DNA from 2 places in the Streptomyces sp. NPDC026515 genome. Region 1 is predicted to be linked to the other one. Evidence: riboswitches for the same ligand, from Rfam matches in the RefSeq annotation. Region 1 holds a riboswitch; the other holds the start of a gene.

Region 1 (7,423 bases):
GGGGCAGGGGCTGGACAAGGGACATGTGGTGAACGATCTGCTCTTCCGTCGCGTACAGCATCCGGTGCAGCAGGGCGAACCGCACCGACCGGAGTCACCTCGTTAGGGTCGATGCCGTGGCCACCTCCCCGCCGCTGTACCCGCCGTATCCGTCGTACCCCCCGGACTCCGCGGGGGGCGGGCTGCGGCATCCGCGCTGGTGGCAGCGGCGCTGGGTGCGATACGGGGCGTTGAGCACCCTGCTGGCCCTGTCCGGCCTGGTGATCCTCGCGCTGGTGCGGGAGCAGACGGGCACGGAGGGATTCCTGGTCGGGCTCGGCCTCGCGGTGCTGCCCGTGCCGCTGCTGATAGGCGCGTTCCGCTGGCTCGACCGGGTTCAGCCCGGGCCCTGGCGGAACCTGCTGTTCGCGTTCGCCTGGGGGGCCTGCGCGGCCGCACTGATAGCGATCGTCGCCAACAGCTTCGCGACGCGCTGGATAGCGACGGCGACAGCGGATCCGAGCAGCGCGGACACGCTCGGGGCGACCGTGATAGCGCCGGTCGTCGAGGAGTCCGCGAAGGCCGCGGCCGTGCTGATGGTCTTCCTGTTCCGCAGACGCGACTTCACCGGGATCGTCGACGGCGTGGTGATAGCCGGGATCACCGCCACCGGGTTCGCCTTCACCGAGAACATCCTCTATCTCGGTACGGCCTTCGGGACCGACCGGCTGACCGGCGACACCGGCATCGCCTCCGTCACCGCCGCGACGTTCTTCGTGCGCATCGTCATGTCCCCCTTCGCGCACCCCCTGTTCACCGTCCTCACCGGCATCGGGTTCGGCATCGCCGCGTTCTCCGGGGAACGGCAGCGCGTGCGGCGGGTCCTCGTGCCGGTGGCCGGTCTGCTGCTCGCGATGAGCATGCACGCGCTCTGGAACGGGTCGCCGACGTTCGGGCGGTACGGGTTCTTCGCCGTGTACGGCATGTTCATGGTGCCGGCGTTCGGGCTGCTGACGTGGCTGGCGATCTGGACCCGGCAGCGGGAGCTGCGGACCGTGCGGGAGGAGCTGCCCGCGTACGTCTACGCCGGGTGGCTGGGCGTGTCCGAGCCGTTCGTGCTCGGCTCGATGCGGGCGCGGCAGATGGCCCGGGAGTATGCCGCGTACCACTTCGGCAAGCCGGCGGGGCGGGCGGTCGCCGCGTACGAGGCGTACGCGACGACGCTGGCCCTGCTGCGCCGCCGGGGACGGCAGGGGCGGGCGGGCGCCGACTTCGTGGTGCGGGAGCGGGAGCTGCTGTCGGAGCTGTGGAGCCGACGCGAGCTGGTCCGCCCCGCCCTGGACTACGCGGCCCGCACGGCCGCCCCGAACGGCTGGCCGGGATACGCGCTTCCAACATGTACGGCACCGGGCTGGTACGGCACGACGGTGCCGTACCCGGTCTCCGACCCGTAACGGAGTTGGCACGTCAGGCGGAGGCCGCCGTGAGCCGCGTCAGTTCCTGCTCCGTCAGCTCCAGGTCCGCCACTCCGAGCAGCGCCGGGAGCTGTTCCACCGTGCGGGCCGAGGCGATCGGGGCCGTGACGGTGGGCTGGGCCGCGAGCCAGGCCAGGGCGACCGTGGGGACCGGGGCGGAGTGGGCCTCGGCGATCTCGTCGAGGGCGGTCAGGACCTGCCGGCCCCGCTCGGTCTCCAGGTACTGGGCGGCGCGGCCGGCGCGGGCGCTGTCGACCGTCGTACCGGGACGGTACTTGCCGGTCAGGAAGCCCGCGGCCAGGGAGAAGTAGGGGACCGCCGCCAGGCCGGTGCGGGAGGCCAGTTCCTGGAGGGGGCCCTCGTAGGTGTCGCGGGAGACCAGGTTGTAGTGGGGCTGGAGGGCGACGTACCGGGCGAGGCCCTCGCGGTCGGAGAGGTCCAGGGACTCCTGGAGCCGCTCGGCGGTGATGTTGGACGCGGCGATGTGCCGGACCTTGCCCGCCCGCACCAGTTCGTCCAGGGCGCCGACGATCTCCTCCACGGGGATCTCGGGCTTGTCGAAGTGCGTGTAGTACAGGTCGATGTAGTCGGTGCCGAGGCGGCGCAGGGAGGCGTCCGCGGCAGCCTTGATGTTGGCGCCCGACAGGCCGGGGTACTCGGGGTGCTGGCTGACCTTCGTCGCGATGACGACGTCGGCGCGGTTGCCGCGTGCCTTGACCCACTTGCCGATGACGGTCTCGGACTCACCGCCGTGGTGGCCCTCGATCCAGGCCGAGTACGAGTCGGCGGTGTCCACGAAGTTGCCGCCCGCGGCCGTGTACGCGTCCAGGACGGCGAAGGAGGCCGCCTCGTCGGCGGTCCAGCCGAAGACGTTGCCGCCCAGGCAGAGCGGGAAGACCTCGAGGTCGGATGCGCCGAGCTTGCGGAGGGAGCGGGGAGCGGGGGAAACGGAAGAAGAAGAAGGGGTCATGCCTCAGTTCAACACCGGCTGCACGCGGACCCATGGCGCCGCAACGCGAAGTTCTCGTAAAAGCGGAAGGCCCCCTCCGACTCCCGGACGCACCGGACCGGCGGCCCTGACGTCGGGGGGTCGTCGTCAGGGCCGCCGGGGTTCAGTGGGCTCCGTCAGGGGGTGAGGCCTTTGCCGCGCAGCCACGTCATCGGGTCGATGCCGGTGGCCTGACCGCCGGGATGGACCTCCAGGTGGAGGTGCGGGCCGGTGACGTTGCCGGTGGCGCCCACCCGGCCGATGACGTCTCCGGTGGCGACCTTCTGGCCGACCTTGACGCCGATCGAGGACTGGTGGCAGAACCACAGCTCGGTGCCGTCGTCGAGGGTGAGGATCGTGCGGTAGCCGTACGAGCCGGCCCAGCCGGCCTCCGTGACGGTGCCGCTGTGCACGGCCTTGATCAGGGTGCCGGTGGGGGCGGCGAAGTCGAGACCGGTGTGGTAGCCGGAGGCCCACATGGAGCCGGCCTGCCCGAAGGTGCCGGTGATCGTGTAGGAGACGACCGGCAGCGTGTACTGCTTGGCCAGCGCGGCGAGCCGCTTCTGCTCGGCCTGCGCCTTCTCGGCGGCCTGCGCCTGCTCCTTGGCGTCGGCGGCCTTGGCGGCCGCCGCCTTCTCCGCCTTGGCCTCCGCGTCGGAGACCGCCTTGTCGGCGGCGGCCACGGCCTTGGCGGTGGCCTTGACGTCGATCTGGGTCTGCTGCTGCTCGGCCTGGGCGATGATCCGGCTGCGCAGCGCCTCACCGGCGTCGGAGGAGGAGTCCGCGTCGGTGGCGGTCGTCGTGGTGACGCTGCTGAGCGCGGTCTGGGTGGCCTGGTGGCCGCCGCCGTCGCCGAGCAGGGAGTCGACGGAGGACGGCAGGTCGGGCAGCGAGATGGAGACCGGCGGCTTGCCGGTGTTGGCACTGGCCATGCCGCCCGCGCCGACGGCGGCGATGACGCCGACGCCGAGGACCGTGGAGCTGCGGGCGAGACCGCCGCCGCGCTGCTTGGCGACCCGGTGCCGGCCGCGAACCGGGGCGAGGGACTCCTCGGTGGGGTTCCACTCCTCCCAGGGGCCCTCGTCGGTGCGGTGTCCGTCGTAGCCGTAGACGTCGGGCTGACGCTGGCTGGGCACGAACGGGGCTGTCGGAGCAGGCCGGTTGGACGCCACGCGGGCGCACTCCTTTCCTTCCGCTGCCTACCGGGTTAGCTGACGGGTTCGGAGCAGGAAGGTCTCCTACGCGCGTATACCGACCGTTTGGTACCCGGTGGTACTTGCGCGATTCACCCCATGGTGGTGGTTCCCCGGTTCCCTTGCGGGATTCGGCGCGTGCGCACGGAGCCGTCGCGGGTGACGGCTGGGACGACCGCGCTGCGTTATCGAACGTTAATAGACCCGGATGGCAGATTCCAAGCCGTTCTCCTTGATCATTACGCATTCGAAGCCTGGACTTACCTGCCATGACGAATCAAAAACGGTCGAGTTGACCATGCATTCTGCGTGACTCAGGAGTCACACGCGTTTTGATGGTGACTCAGACGGTGCGCGGAGGGCGGTCGTACGTGCACCGAGAGTGATGACCCTGGCGGGGCCGGGTGCCCGCGCTCAGGGACCGCCGCACGGCGAGGCAGCGCCGTGCCGTCCGGCGGGCCGTCGCCGGGGCACCGGCGCACCTCGGCCGCGAGCCGGGCCGGCAGCGGGCCGGTCGCCGAGGCGGACGATCCGGTTGCTGCCGATGGCGAGGGCGGCGACGGTGAGCACGGTGACGATCCCGGTGGCGGCGCCGGTGTCCGGCAGGAGGCCGCGGCGGGCGCGCACGCCGCAGGTGGCGAGGAAACGCGGCGACGCCCGCGAGGAACGTGGTGCGCAGGGACGAGAGGGGTGCGGCGATCAGCGGGGCGGGCAGGAGACGAGCCGGGATCCGGGCGTCGGCGGCCCCGTCGTCCAGCACGTCCGCGGGGCCCGCGGTACGACTCCCCCCATGTCCCAGGTGTCCGACGGGCGTCCGTCCGGGTTTGCGGCTGCGAGCGAGCGGAGGCGATCGCCGTACGCCGGGCGGTTGAGTACGCAGGGGTGTGAGGGGGAACACGTAAATGAGCACGGGCCGGTATACGACTCAGGGCCGGAATCCTGTTTCTAGGATTCCGGCCCTGGTCTTCAGTAGCGGGGACAGGATTTGAACCTGCGACCTCTGGGTTATGAGCCCAGCGAGCTACCGAGCTGCTCCACCCCGCGTCGTTGAAACCAGCATACGCCATCGGAGGAGGTGAAGTCACATTGGTTAATTGCGGTCAGCCCAGCAGGTGACCGTTCGGGGCCTTCGCCAGGTCCTCGTACTCACCCAGCACCAGCACCGCCACCCCCGACTCGCGCAGCACGCCCGTCCCGTCGGCGGCCTCGACGAAGGTGTCCGGCTCGCGCCACGCCGTCACCACCCGCCGCACCCCGGCGCGGAGGATCAGCTCGGCGCAGGGGTGCGGCCGGGAGGCGCGGCGGGTGCAGGGTTCGAGGCTGGTGTAGACGGTGGCCGCGGCCAGCCGGGGGTCGGCCGGGGGGATCTTGGCCAGGGCCGCCTCCTCCGCGTGCACGACGGAGTCACCGGCCTCCCGGGAGTGGCCGCGGGCCAGTTCCGTGCCGTCAGTCGCGACCACCACCGCGCCGACGCTGAACGCGGTCCGGGAGGGCGGGCAGTCGGCAGCCAGCTCGCAGGCGATCCGCAGCCAGTGCCGGTCCGCGGGGGCCGCCGATCCGCCCGCGCCGGGGGCGGTGGGCTCGTACCGCATCAGGACCACATCGCCGACACGGCGGCTCTCCAGGAGCCGCAGCCGCCCCTGCTGGTATCCGCCGGGTCCGAACAGCCGCGGTGCCTTCGGGTCGCCGACGAGGAGGGGGGCCAGGACCAGCTGGAGTTCGTCGGCCAGGCCCTGCTGGAGGAGCTGGGTATGGACGGTGCCGCCGCCCTCGACCATCAGGCGTCCGACCCCCCGCACCTCGTGCAGGTCCGTCAGCAGCGCGGGCCAGTCGAGCTCGGCGCCGAGGGGGACGACGTCCGCGGCGAGACCGAGGCCGCGGATCCGCGCCGCGCCCGCATCCGTCGTGTACACGACCTTCCCGCCGCCGGTGTGCCAGAACCGCGCGTCCGGGTCGAGGTCGCCGCTCGCGGTGACCGTGACCTTGAGGGGGTACTCGGGCCTGCCCGCCGCGACCCGGGCCGCGCGCCGCCCGGGGTCGTTGACCAGCAGCCGCGGGTTGTCCGCACGGATGGTGCCGGCGCCGATCAGGATCGCGTCGACGGAGGCCCGCACCTCGTCGACGCGGTCGAAGTCGCCCGGGGACGAGAGCAGCAGGCGGTCGGGGCCGGTGTCGTCGAGAAAGCCGTCGAGGGAGACGGCGGCGGACAGCAGGACGTAGGGGTACGGCATCGGACGTGCTCACTCCCGGGGGCGACGGGCAGGCTTGGTTAAAGTTTGAAACAAACCTACACTGGCGCCATGACGACTCGCTGGCTGACGCCGAAGGAGCAGAGCGCCTGGCGCGCCTACATCTCGGCGACGAACCTCCTGGACGACGCGCTCGACCGGCAGCTCCAGCAGGACGCCGGCATGCCGCATCTGTACTACGGCATCCTCGTCAGTCTCTCCGAGGCACCGGAGCGCAAGCTGCGCATGACCGACCTCGCCGAGAAGTCGAAGATCACCCGGAGCCGGCTGACGTACGCGGTGACCCGGCTGGAGAAGGACGGGCTGATCCGGCGCGAGGACTGCCAGTGGGACAAGCGGAGCAGCTTCGCCGCCCTGACCGACGAGGGCATGGCGGTGCTGGAACGCGCGGCACCCGGACACGTGGAGACGGTACGGGCGGCGGTGTTCGACCATCTCTCCGCCGAACAGGTCGAGCAGCTGGGGGAGATCAGCACGGTGATCGCGCGGGCACTGGAGGGCAAGGCGTCGACCCCGCGGCCGACCTCGGACGAGGTTCCCTGGCGGCGCCGGTCCTCGCCCTGTTCCGGTCCGGCGTAAGGCCGTTCCGGCCGCCCGCCAGAGGTCGGCCCGCCGTGCGGTGCCACGGTGGGACCTCGTGGTTATTCCCGCAGGATCCTGTTGCTTCAAATTTAAAACATGGATAGTGTTCCAGCGGCGGATCTGCTTCAAATCTGAAACAGAGGCCGCTAGCGTCCTGCACCCGGACACAGGAGAGCCCGATGACCGACTTCCCCGCCGCCACCCAGCGCGCCCGCGTCCGGGTTCCGCTGCGCTTCGCCGACGGCTACAGCGTCGACGCCGAACTGGTCACCTTCCATGGCCTCACCGACGGCCTGGAACACGTGGCCGTCTTCCTCGGCGACCCCGCCCCCGGCACGCTTCCGCTGGTGCGGCTGCACTCCGAGTGCCTGACCGGGGACGTCTTCGGCTCGGCCCGCTGCGACTGCGGACCCCAGCTGCGGGAAGCCGTCGAGCGCATCGCGGAGCGCGGTGGCGTCCTGCTCTACCTGCGCCAGGAGGGACGCGGCATCGGCCTCTACAACAAGCTCGACGCCTACGCCCTCCAGGACCAGGGGCTCGACACGTACGAGGCGAACGCCGCCCTCGGCCTCCCCGAGGACGCGCGCGACTACACCGCCGCCGCCCAGATGCTGGCCGCGCTCGGTGTCACGGACCTCGACCTGCTCTCCAACAACCCCGACAAGGCCGAGCAGTTGCGCGGCCTCGGCGTCACGGTCCGCGACCGCGTGCCGACCGGTGTCTTCCGCACCGCGCACAACGTCCGCTACCTGCGCGCGAAGGTCCTGCACACCCAGCACACCCTCCCGCTCGGTGAGTTGACGGACCTCAACGCGGGCTGAGCAACGGGGCGGCGGCCGACGGCGTCCCCGTGGCGCCGGATCGTCAGGCGAGCCAGTCGGCGTACCGGGTGGGGGCGAGGTGTGCGTCCTTGTCGGTGAGGACGTCGCCCTTGACGACGGCGAACATGCCGGCGGT
Region 2 (7,423 bases), on a different contig from region 1:
GAGGGCGTCGATCATCGCCTCCGCCCGGTCGCCGATACCGCGCTTGGGGACGTTGAGGATCCGGCGCAGCGGGACGGAGTCCTCCGGGTTGGCCAGCACCCGCAGGTACGCCAGGACGTCCCGGACCTCCTTGCGCTCGTAGAAGCGGACCCCGCCGACGACCTTGTAGGGCAGGCCGACGCGGATGAAGATCTCCTCGAAGACACGGGACTGCGCGTTGGTGCGGTAGAAGACGGCGACATCGCCGGCCTTCGCCTCGCCCGCGTCCGTCAGACGGTCTATCTCGTCGGCGACGAACTGTGCCTCGTCGTGTTCGGTGTCGGCGACGTAACCGGTGATCTGCGCGCCCGCGCCCGCGTTGGTCCACAGGTTCTTCGGGCGGCGGGACTCGTTGCGCTCGATGACCGCGTTGGCGGCGGACAGGATCGTCTGCGTGGAGCGGTAGTTCTGCTCCAGGAGGATCGTCGTCGCGTTCGGGTAGTCCTCCTCGAACTGGAGGATGTTGCGGATCGTCGCGCCCCGGAAGGCGTAGATCGACTGGTCGGCGTCGCCCACCACGCACAGTTCGGCGGGCGGCAGGTCGCTCTCGCCCGGCGGCACGTCGACGGGGTGAGCCGAGGTCCCGACCAGCTCGCGCACCAGCGCGTACTGGGCGTGGTTGGTGTCCTGGTACTCGTCGACCAGGACGTGCCGGAAGCGGCGGCGGTAGTGCTCGGCGACGTCCGGGAAGGCGCGCAGCAGGTTGACCGTCGTCATGATCAGGTCGTCGAAGTCGAGGGCGTTCGCCTCGCGCAGCCGCGACTGGTACATGGCGTAGGCCTGGGCGAGGGTCTTCTCGAAGCCGTCGCTCGCCCGGGCGGCGAAGTCCTCCTCGTCGACCAGCTCGTTCTTGAGGTTGCTGACCTGGGCGCTGAAGGACTTCGGCGGGAAGCGCTTGGGGTCGAGGTCCAGGTCACGGCAGACCAGGGCCATCAGACGCTTGGAGTCGGCGGCGTCGTAGATCGAGAAGGAGGAGGTGAAGCCCAGCTTCTTGCTCTCCCTGCGCAGGATCCGCACACAGGCGCTGTGGAAGGTCATCACCCACATCGCGTTCGCGCGCGGGCCGACGAGGTGTTCGACGCGCTCCTTCATCTCGCCCGCGGCCTTGTTGGTGAAGGTGATCGCGAGGATCTGGCCCGGGTGCACCTGGCGCGCGCCGAGCAGGTGCGCGATGCGATGGGTGAGCACGCGCGTCTTGCCGGAACCGGCGCCGGCCACGATCAGCAGCGGGGAGCCGGCGTGCACGACGGCGGCGCGCTGGTTCTCGTTCAGCCCTTCCAGGAGCGCGGCCGGGTCCGGGGCCGGGCGGGCGGCGCCGTCGCGGTAGTAGGCGTCCCGGTCCGGGGGCGCGTCGAACTGCCCGCCGAACAGATCGTCCGGAATCGGTTCCGGTACGTGCTCGTCCTCGGGCGGCGGGGGTTCCTCCTCGCGGCCGTGCGGGGGCTGGAGGCTCGCCAGGAAGCTGTCGTCAAAGAGGCTGCTCATCGCTCTCCGAGTCTAGGGCGCCCCACCGACAACCGGTCCCCGCCCCGGAAACTCGCCCCCGTCACCCACCAGAACCAGCCCCTCACGGTCAGCGATCACGCACCGTGAGCAGGCGCGCGTCCTCCCGTCGAGGCGCGGACCACCCCACCGCCCCGGACAAGTCGCCCCATATCCGCACCGATGAGCCGATCCCGTCGGCCCGCACCGCCAAGGTCACGAAAATGTATCGGGCATATCGCACATCAACCTTCACACAGAGCACACGAGTTGGTTAGCGTGCCGGGCAGGCCGTACGACCCCCACCGGCGAACGTCGCCGGGCCGTACGGCCTCCGCCGAGTCCGGGGTGCCGCCGCGCATCCGGAGCCGGGGACCCACACCGACCTCGGGGTGAATCGGGCCCGCCCCCTCGCGGGGAACGGACCGTAGGGCAACCCTTCCGAACCACCCGCCCGAACCCGACAGCTAACTCGGTAGGCGGAGCATGGAAGGAGTCGCCCCCGTTGGCGTCGCACCGCAAGTCGCGTCCGTCCGCAACGCGCGTAGCAGGCATACGCACCCCCGCCCTCGCCACCGCCGCCCTCACCTCCGTGGCGCTGCTCTCCCAGACGGCCAACGCCGCACCTCACGAGGACGGCAAGCCCAGCCTGGAGGAGGTCGAGAAGAAGGTCGACGCCCTGTACCGGCAGGCGGAGTCGGCGACCGAGAAGTACAACGCGGCCAAGGAGAGGACCGGCAAGCAGCGCAAGCAGGTCGACACCCTGCTCGACGACGTGGCCGAACGCACGGACCGGCTCAACAAGGCGCGTGAGGAGCTGGGTTCCTTCGCCGCGGCCCAGTACCGGACCGGGGCAGCCGCTCCCGACACCTCGACCTTCCTGCTCGCGGACAGTCCGCAGGACTACTTCGACCAGACGCAGCTGATGAACCGGCTGACCTCGCGGCAGAAGGGCGCGGTGGACGACTACGCCACCCAGCAGTCCGCGACCATGGCGAAGCGGCAGGAGGCCGCCAGGAGCCTGGAGACGCTCACCGAGACCCAGGACGACCTCAGGACCGCCAAGAGCACCGTCCAGACGAAGCTGGCATCCGCGCGGGAGCTGCTGTCGCAGCTGACGGCCCAGGAGAAGGCGCGGCTGGCCGAGATCGAGAAGAAGCAGCAGGCCGAGGCGGCCCGCAAGGCGGCGGAGCTCGCGAGGCAGCAGGCGCAAGCCGCGCGGCGGGGTTCGTCGACGTCCTCCTCCGGCGGCTCCTCCTCGTCCTCCGGCTCCGCCTCCGATTCCGCCTCCGACTCCTCCTACGGGACGAAGGCCGCCAAGGCGATCGCCTTCGCCCGCGCGCAGATCGGCAAACCGTACGTCTGGGGTGCCACCGGCCCCGGCTCCTACGACTGCTCGGGCCTCTCCCAGGCCGCCTGGAAGGCCGCGGGCGTCTCGCTGCCGCGCACCACGTACGACCAGGTGAACGCCGGCACCACCGTCCCCCTCGCCGACGCCCTCCCCGGCGATTTGGTCTTCTTCTACGACGACGTCAGCCATGTCGGCGTCTACATCGGCAACGGCATGATGATCCACGCCCCCAAGCCCGGCGCCTACGTCCGGGAGGAGTCGATCTACTACGGCGGCGAGTCGATCATCCACAGCGTGGTACGGCCGGCCTGACGGGCGCGGGCCGCGCGCATTTCGCCGGGGATGACGGGCGCGGCGATGCCGGCGGCGGCGGTGGGCACGCCCTGGCCGGAGTGGCCGGGGCGGGTGCTGGTGCGGGTCGCGATGGCGGCCTGGCCGCCGGCGCGGTGGCGGCCACCCGCGCCGCGCTCAAGGCTTCCTGAGGGTCACGTCCACAGCACGGCGATGAAGATGTTCGCCACGGTCAGCAGACCCACCAGACCGAAGGCGCCCTTCTCCACCTTCTCGTCGTCCCGTTTCACGTAGACGAGCCCGAGGATCACGATCAGCAGCGCCAGCTTCACACCGATCTTGACGGTGTTGACGTGGTGGTCGTCGGCCTCGTTGAGGCCGACCAGGATGACGCCGGTCGCGAGCATGGTGAACGCGCCGTGCAGCATCCCGGGGGCGAACCGGGCCGTGCCCTGGCCCATCGCCTTCACCTGGGTGAGGAAACCGCCGAGGAGCGCGGCGATGCCGATGATGTGCAGGCCGACGAAGAGATGGATGAGTACGTCCATGGCCCCGGAGCCTAATCAGGGTCCCCTGGGGCGCGGGGCACCGGCCCCTCCCTCGGCACCCGCCACCGTCCGCCGCGCGGGGTCGCATATATGCGACCCATAGCATCCCGCGCGCCCGCTCGCCCCGGATCCGCCGCTTCGGTCATCCCACCCTGTTAAGCCGACGGCTCCGGACCGGAATCCCGGTCACATACCGTCGGGTACCGATCCGGTCACACCAATACCGTGCATCACGTCACCCAGCCGACACGCTCCGGCCTAGCGTCCTCCCCCAGGTGACCGACTCCCCACCGCCGCCCGGGCCAGGGGCGGCAGTCGGGCACCACCGCCGAGAAGGTCCGGCGGCGGCCCGCTCCCCCTGTGCGGGCCGCCGCCGGACGCGTGATCCGCACCCGCGGCCGTCAAGCGCTCCCCTGGCGCCTGTACGGGCGACACGGCGGTCGTACGAGAGGACGTGACCAGTCCAGGTGGCAGCGCACCGCAAGCCCCGACAGCGCTCGCTCAGCGGCACTACGGCCCGCACGGCCGTCACCCTCGCCCTGGCGGGCGCGGCCACCGCGACGGGCTTCGAAGGGACCGGACACGCCGAGCCGCAACTGACACCGGCGCAGGTGAAGGCGAAGGTGGACCAGCTGTACCAGGAGGCCGAGGCGGCCACCGAGAAGTACGACGGCGCGAAGGAGAAGGCCGAGACGGCCCAGCGGCGGGTCAGGGCCCTCCAGGACGAGACCGCCCGCAAGCAGGAGAAGCTCAACTCCGCGCGGGACGCGCTCGGTCTGGCCGCGGCGGCCCAGTACCGCGCGGGCGGTATCGACCCGGCCTGGCAGCTGGCGCTCTCCAGCGATCCCGACCGGTACCTGGACGACGCCGCGTTCGCCGAACGGGCCGGTGCCGCGCAGGCCGGCGCGGTGGCGCGGGTGCGGCGACAGCTCCGGGAGATCGAGCAGCTGCGTGGCGCGGCCCATGTCGAGCTGACCTCGCTGCGGTCCCGGCAGGCCGAGCTGAGACGGCAGAAGACCACCGTCACCGCCAAGCTCGAGGAGGCCCGGCGGCTGCTGGACCGGCTCTCACCGCGGCAGCGGACGGCGGTCACGGCGGCCGGCGACCCCTCACGCGCCTCCCGCTCGGCCTCCGGCAGCCGCACCACCCTGGCCCCGGGCGGGGCCGTCGCCTCCGGCTCCCGGGCCGCGGCCGCCGTCGCGTACGCCTACGACAAGCTCGGCAGCCCCTATGTCTGGGGCGCCACCGGCCCGAACGCCTTCGACTGCTCGGGACTCGCCCAGGCCGCCTACCGCTCGGCGGGCGTCTCCCTCCCCCGCACCACCTACGCCCAGATCAACGCCGGCCGCCGGGTCTCACGCTCCGAACTCCAGCCGGGCGACCTGGTGTTCTTCTACTCGGGCATCAGCCACGTCGGCATCTACATCGGCAACGGCCAGATGATCCACGCCCCCAATCCGTCGGCCCCGGTACGGATCGCCCCCATCGACGAGATGCCGTTCGCGGGGGCGACACGGGTGGTGTGAACCCAGCCTGCCGGGGCCTGTCCGGAGCCGCCTCAGACCAGCCGTCGCGCGGTCGCCCAGCGGGTCAGCTCGTGCCGGTTCGACAGTTGCAGCTTCCGCAGCACCGCCGACACATGGGACTCGACCGTCTTGACGGAGATGAACAGCTGCTTGGCGATCTCCTTGTAGGCGTAGCCGCGCGCGATCAGGCGCAGGACCTCGCGCTCGCGCTGGGTGAGGCGGTCGAGGTCCTCGTCGACCGGCGGGGCGTCGGTGGAGGCGAAGGCGTCCAGGACGAACCCGGCCAGCCGCGGGGAGAAGACGGCGTCGCCCTCCTGCACCCGGAAGATCGAGTCGACCAGGTCGGTGCCGGTGATCGTCTTGGTGACGTAGCCGCGGGCACCGCCGCGGATCACCCCGATCACGTCCTCGGCCGCGTCCGACACGGACAGCGCGAGGAAGCGCACCGGTCGTTCGGCGTCCGCCGCCAACGGGGCGCACCGGCGCAGCACTTCGACCCCGCCCCCGCCCGGCAGATGCACGTCGAGGAGCACCACCTCGGGCCGGGTCGCCGTGATCACCGAAACCGCCTGGTCGACGTCGGCGGCCTCCCCGACCACCTCGACGCCGGTCTGCTCGGTCTGGCCGATCTCGGCCTGGACACCGGTACGGAACATCCGGTGGTCGTCGACGAGGACCACGCGCACCCGACGCCCGGCCTTCTCCGTGCCTTCCGCCGGGCCGTTCGCCTCGGTCGCGTCGCTCATGACGTGTTCTCCGCCCTCTCCATCTCCAGCTCGACCTCCGTGCCGCCGCCCGGCACGGACCGCAACCGTGCCGTGCCGCCGTGGCGCTCCATGCGGCCGATGATCGATTCTCTGACACCCATGCGGTCGCCGGGTATCGAATCGAGGTCGAAGCCGGGACCTCGGTCGCGGACGGACACGAAGACCGTCCTGCCCTCGGCTTCGGCGTAGACCTGGACGGCGCCGCCCTCGCCACCGTACTTGGCGGCGTTGACCATTGCCTCGCGCGCGGCCTGCATCTGTGCGCCCGTCCGCTCGTCGAGCGGGCAGTCGCCCACCACCACGACCTCGATGGGGACGCCGTGCTTGTCCTCGACCTCCGCGGCGTTGCGCCGGACCGCTTCGGCGAGGGTGGCGGGCTCGTCGGCCTCGTCCTTGCCGGTGCCCTCGGGCTTGTAGAGCCAGGTGCGCAGGTCGCGCTCCTGGGCGCGGGCGAGGCGGCGCACCTCGTTCGCGTTCTCCGCGTTGCGCTGGATCAGGGTCAGGGTGTGCAGCACGGAGTCGTGGACGTGGGCGGCGACCTCGGCGCGCTCCTGGGCGCGGATGCGCATCAGCCGCTCCTCGGAGAGGTCCTGGGTCATCCGCACGAGATACGGCCCGGCGAGCAGCGTGATGCCGACGAGCACGGCGAGCGAGGCCTGGAGCACCGCCCCGATGTGCGCGGCGGAGCCCTGCATGACGAAGACGCCCGAGACTCCCGCCGTCACGAGCAGGACGCCTACGCCCGCGCGCAGCAGCGACAGGGTGCGGCGCCGGCTGCCGACCTCGACCCAGCGGGCCCGGCGGGCGTTGTCCGCCTGACGCCACACGAGCGCCACACCGGCGGCGACCAGGACCGCTGGCAGGAGGTAGGCCTTGGCGCCGTTGGTGAGGTTGACGCTGCCCACGAACACCATGGACACGACGACCATCAGGAGCAGCGCGACGATCTGGCCCCTGTCGGGTCTGCGGGCGACGAGTCTGCGGCGGCCGTCGGCCGAGGTCTCGGTGGTGACCAGGGAGGGTGGCTTCTGGCCGCCGACACCGCCGAGGCCGAGGGGCACGAAGAACCAGAACGCGGCGTACAGCAGCGCGCCGAGGCCGTTGGCCATGAACAGGCCGACGAAGACGAGCCGCACCCACACGACGGGCAGGCCGAGGTGCCCGGCGAGGCCCCGCGCCACCCCACCGAGCCAACGGCCGTCGCTGCTGCGGTAGAGCTTGCGCGGCGGCCGCGGGTCGTCGAGGGGCACTGCTGCGGCTTCCGGCATGCCATCGATGTTCACACGCCGCAAGTCCCCGGGCATCAGGGTCGGCCCCGGATACTCCCCTGATCCTCGGATTTCCCCGGGGCAGGTCGCCGGAGTTCCGTGCGGCGAGAGCCCCCAGCCGCGACGGCGACTGCCCGAAGCCATGGCGGCG

The links. Region 1 has a riboswitch for cyclic di-AMP ahead of ACZ4O3_RS17680 (M23 family metallopeptidase). Riboswitches for the same ligand answer to the same signal wherever they lie in the genome.
Region 2: another riboswitch for cyclic di-AMP. It lies ahead of ACZ4O3_RS30400 (C40 family peptidase); the one in region 1 lies ahead of ACZ4O3_RS17680 (M23 family metallopeptidase).

The regions. Positions count from the first base shown of each region.
Region 1 covers NZ_JBVHQD010000008.1:19,375-26,797, forward strand. The annotation lists gene trmB (tRNA (guanosine(46)-N7)-methyltransferase TrmB) at 1-106, shown strand, start outside; gene ACZ4O3_RS17670 (PrsW family intramembrane metalloprotease) at 117-1,433, shown strand; gene ACZ4O3_RS17675 (aldo/keto reductase) at 1,447-2,424, opposite strand; gene ACZ4O3_RS17680 (M23 family metallopeptidase) at 2,580-3,614, opposite strand; cyclic di-AMP (ydaO/yuaA leader) riboswitch at 3,624-3,782, opposite strand; gene ACZ4O3_RS17685 (hypothetical protein) at 4,050-4,262, opposite strand; tRNA gene ACZ4O3_RS17690 (tRNA-Met) at 4,606-4,679, opposite strand; gene ACZ4O3_RS17695 (dihydrofolate reductase family protein) at 4,736-5,866, opposite strand; gene ACZ4O3_RS17700 (MarR family winged helix-turn-helix transcriptional regulator) at 5,936-6,463, shown strand; gene ACZ4O3_RS17705 (GTP cyclohydrolase II) at 6,646-7,287, shown strand; gene ACZ4O3_RS17710 (SDR family oxidoreductase) at 7,331-7,423, opposite strand, start outside.
Region 2 covers NZ_JBVHQD010000016.1:154,532-161,954, forward strand. The annotation lists gene pcrA (DNA helicase PcrA) at 1-1,524, opposite strand, end outside; cyclic di-AMP (ydaO/yuaA leader) riboswitch at 1,847-2,018, shown strand; gene ACZ4O3_RS30400 (C40 family peptidase) at 2,027-3,184, shown strand; gene ACZ4O3_RS30405 (hypothetical protein) at 3,358-3,711, opposite strand; gene ACZ4O3_RS30410 (C40 family peptidase) at 4,179-5,237, shown strand; gene ACZ4O3_RS30415 (response regulator transcription factor) at 5,270-5,983, opposite strand; gene ACZ4O3_RS30420 (ATP-binding protein) at 5,980-7,272, opposite strand.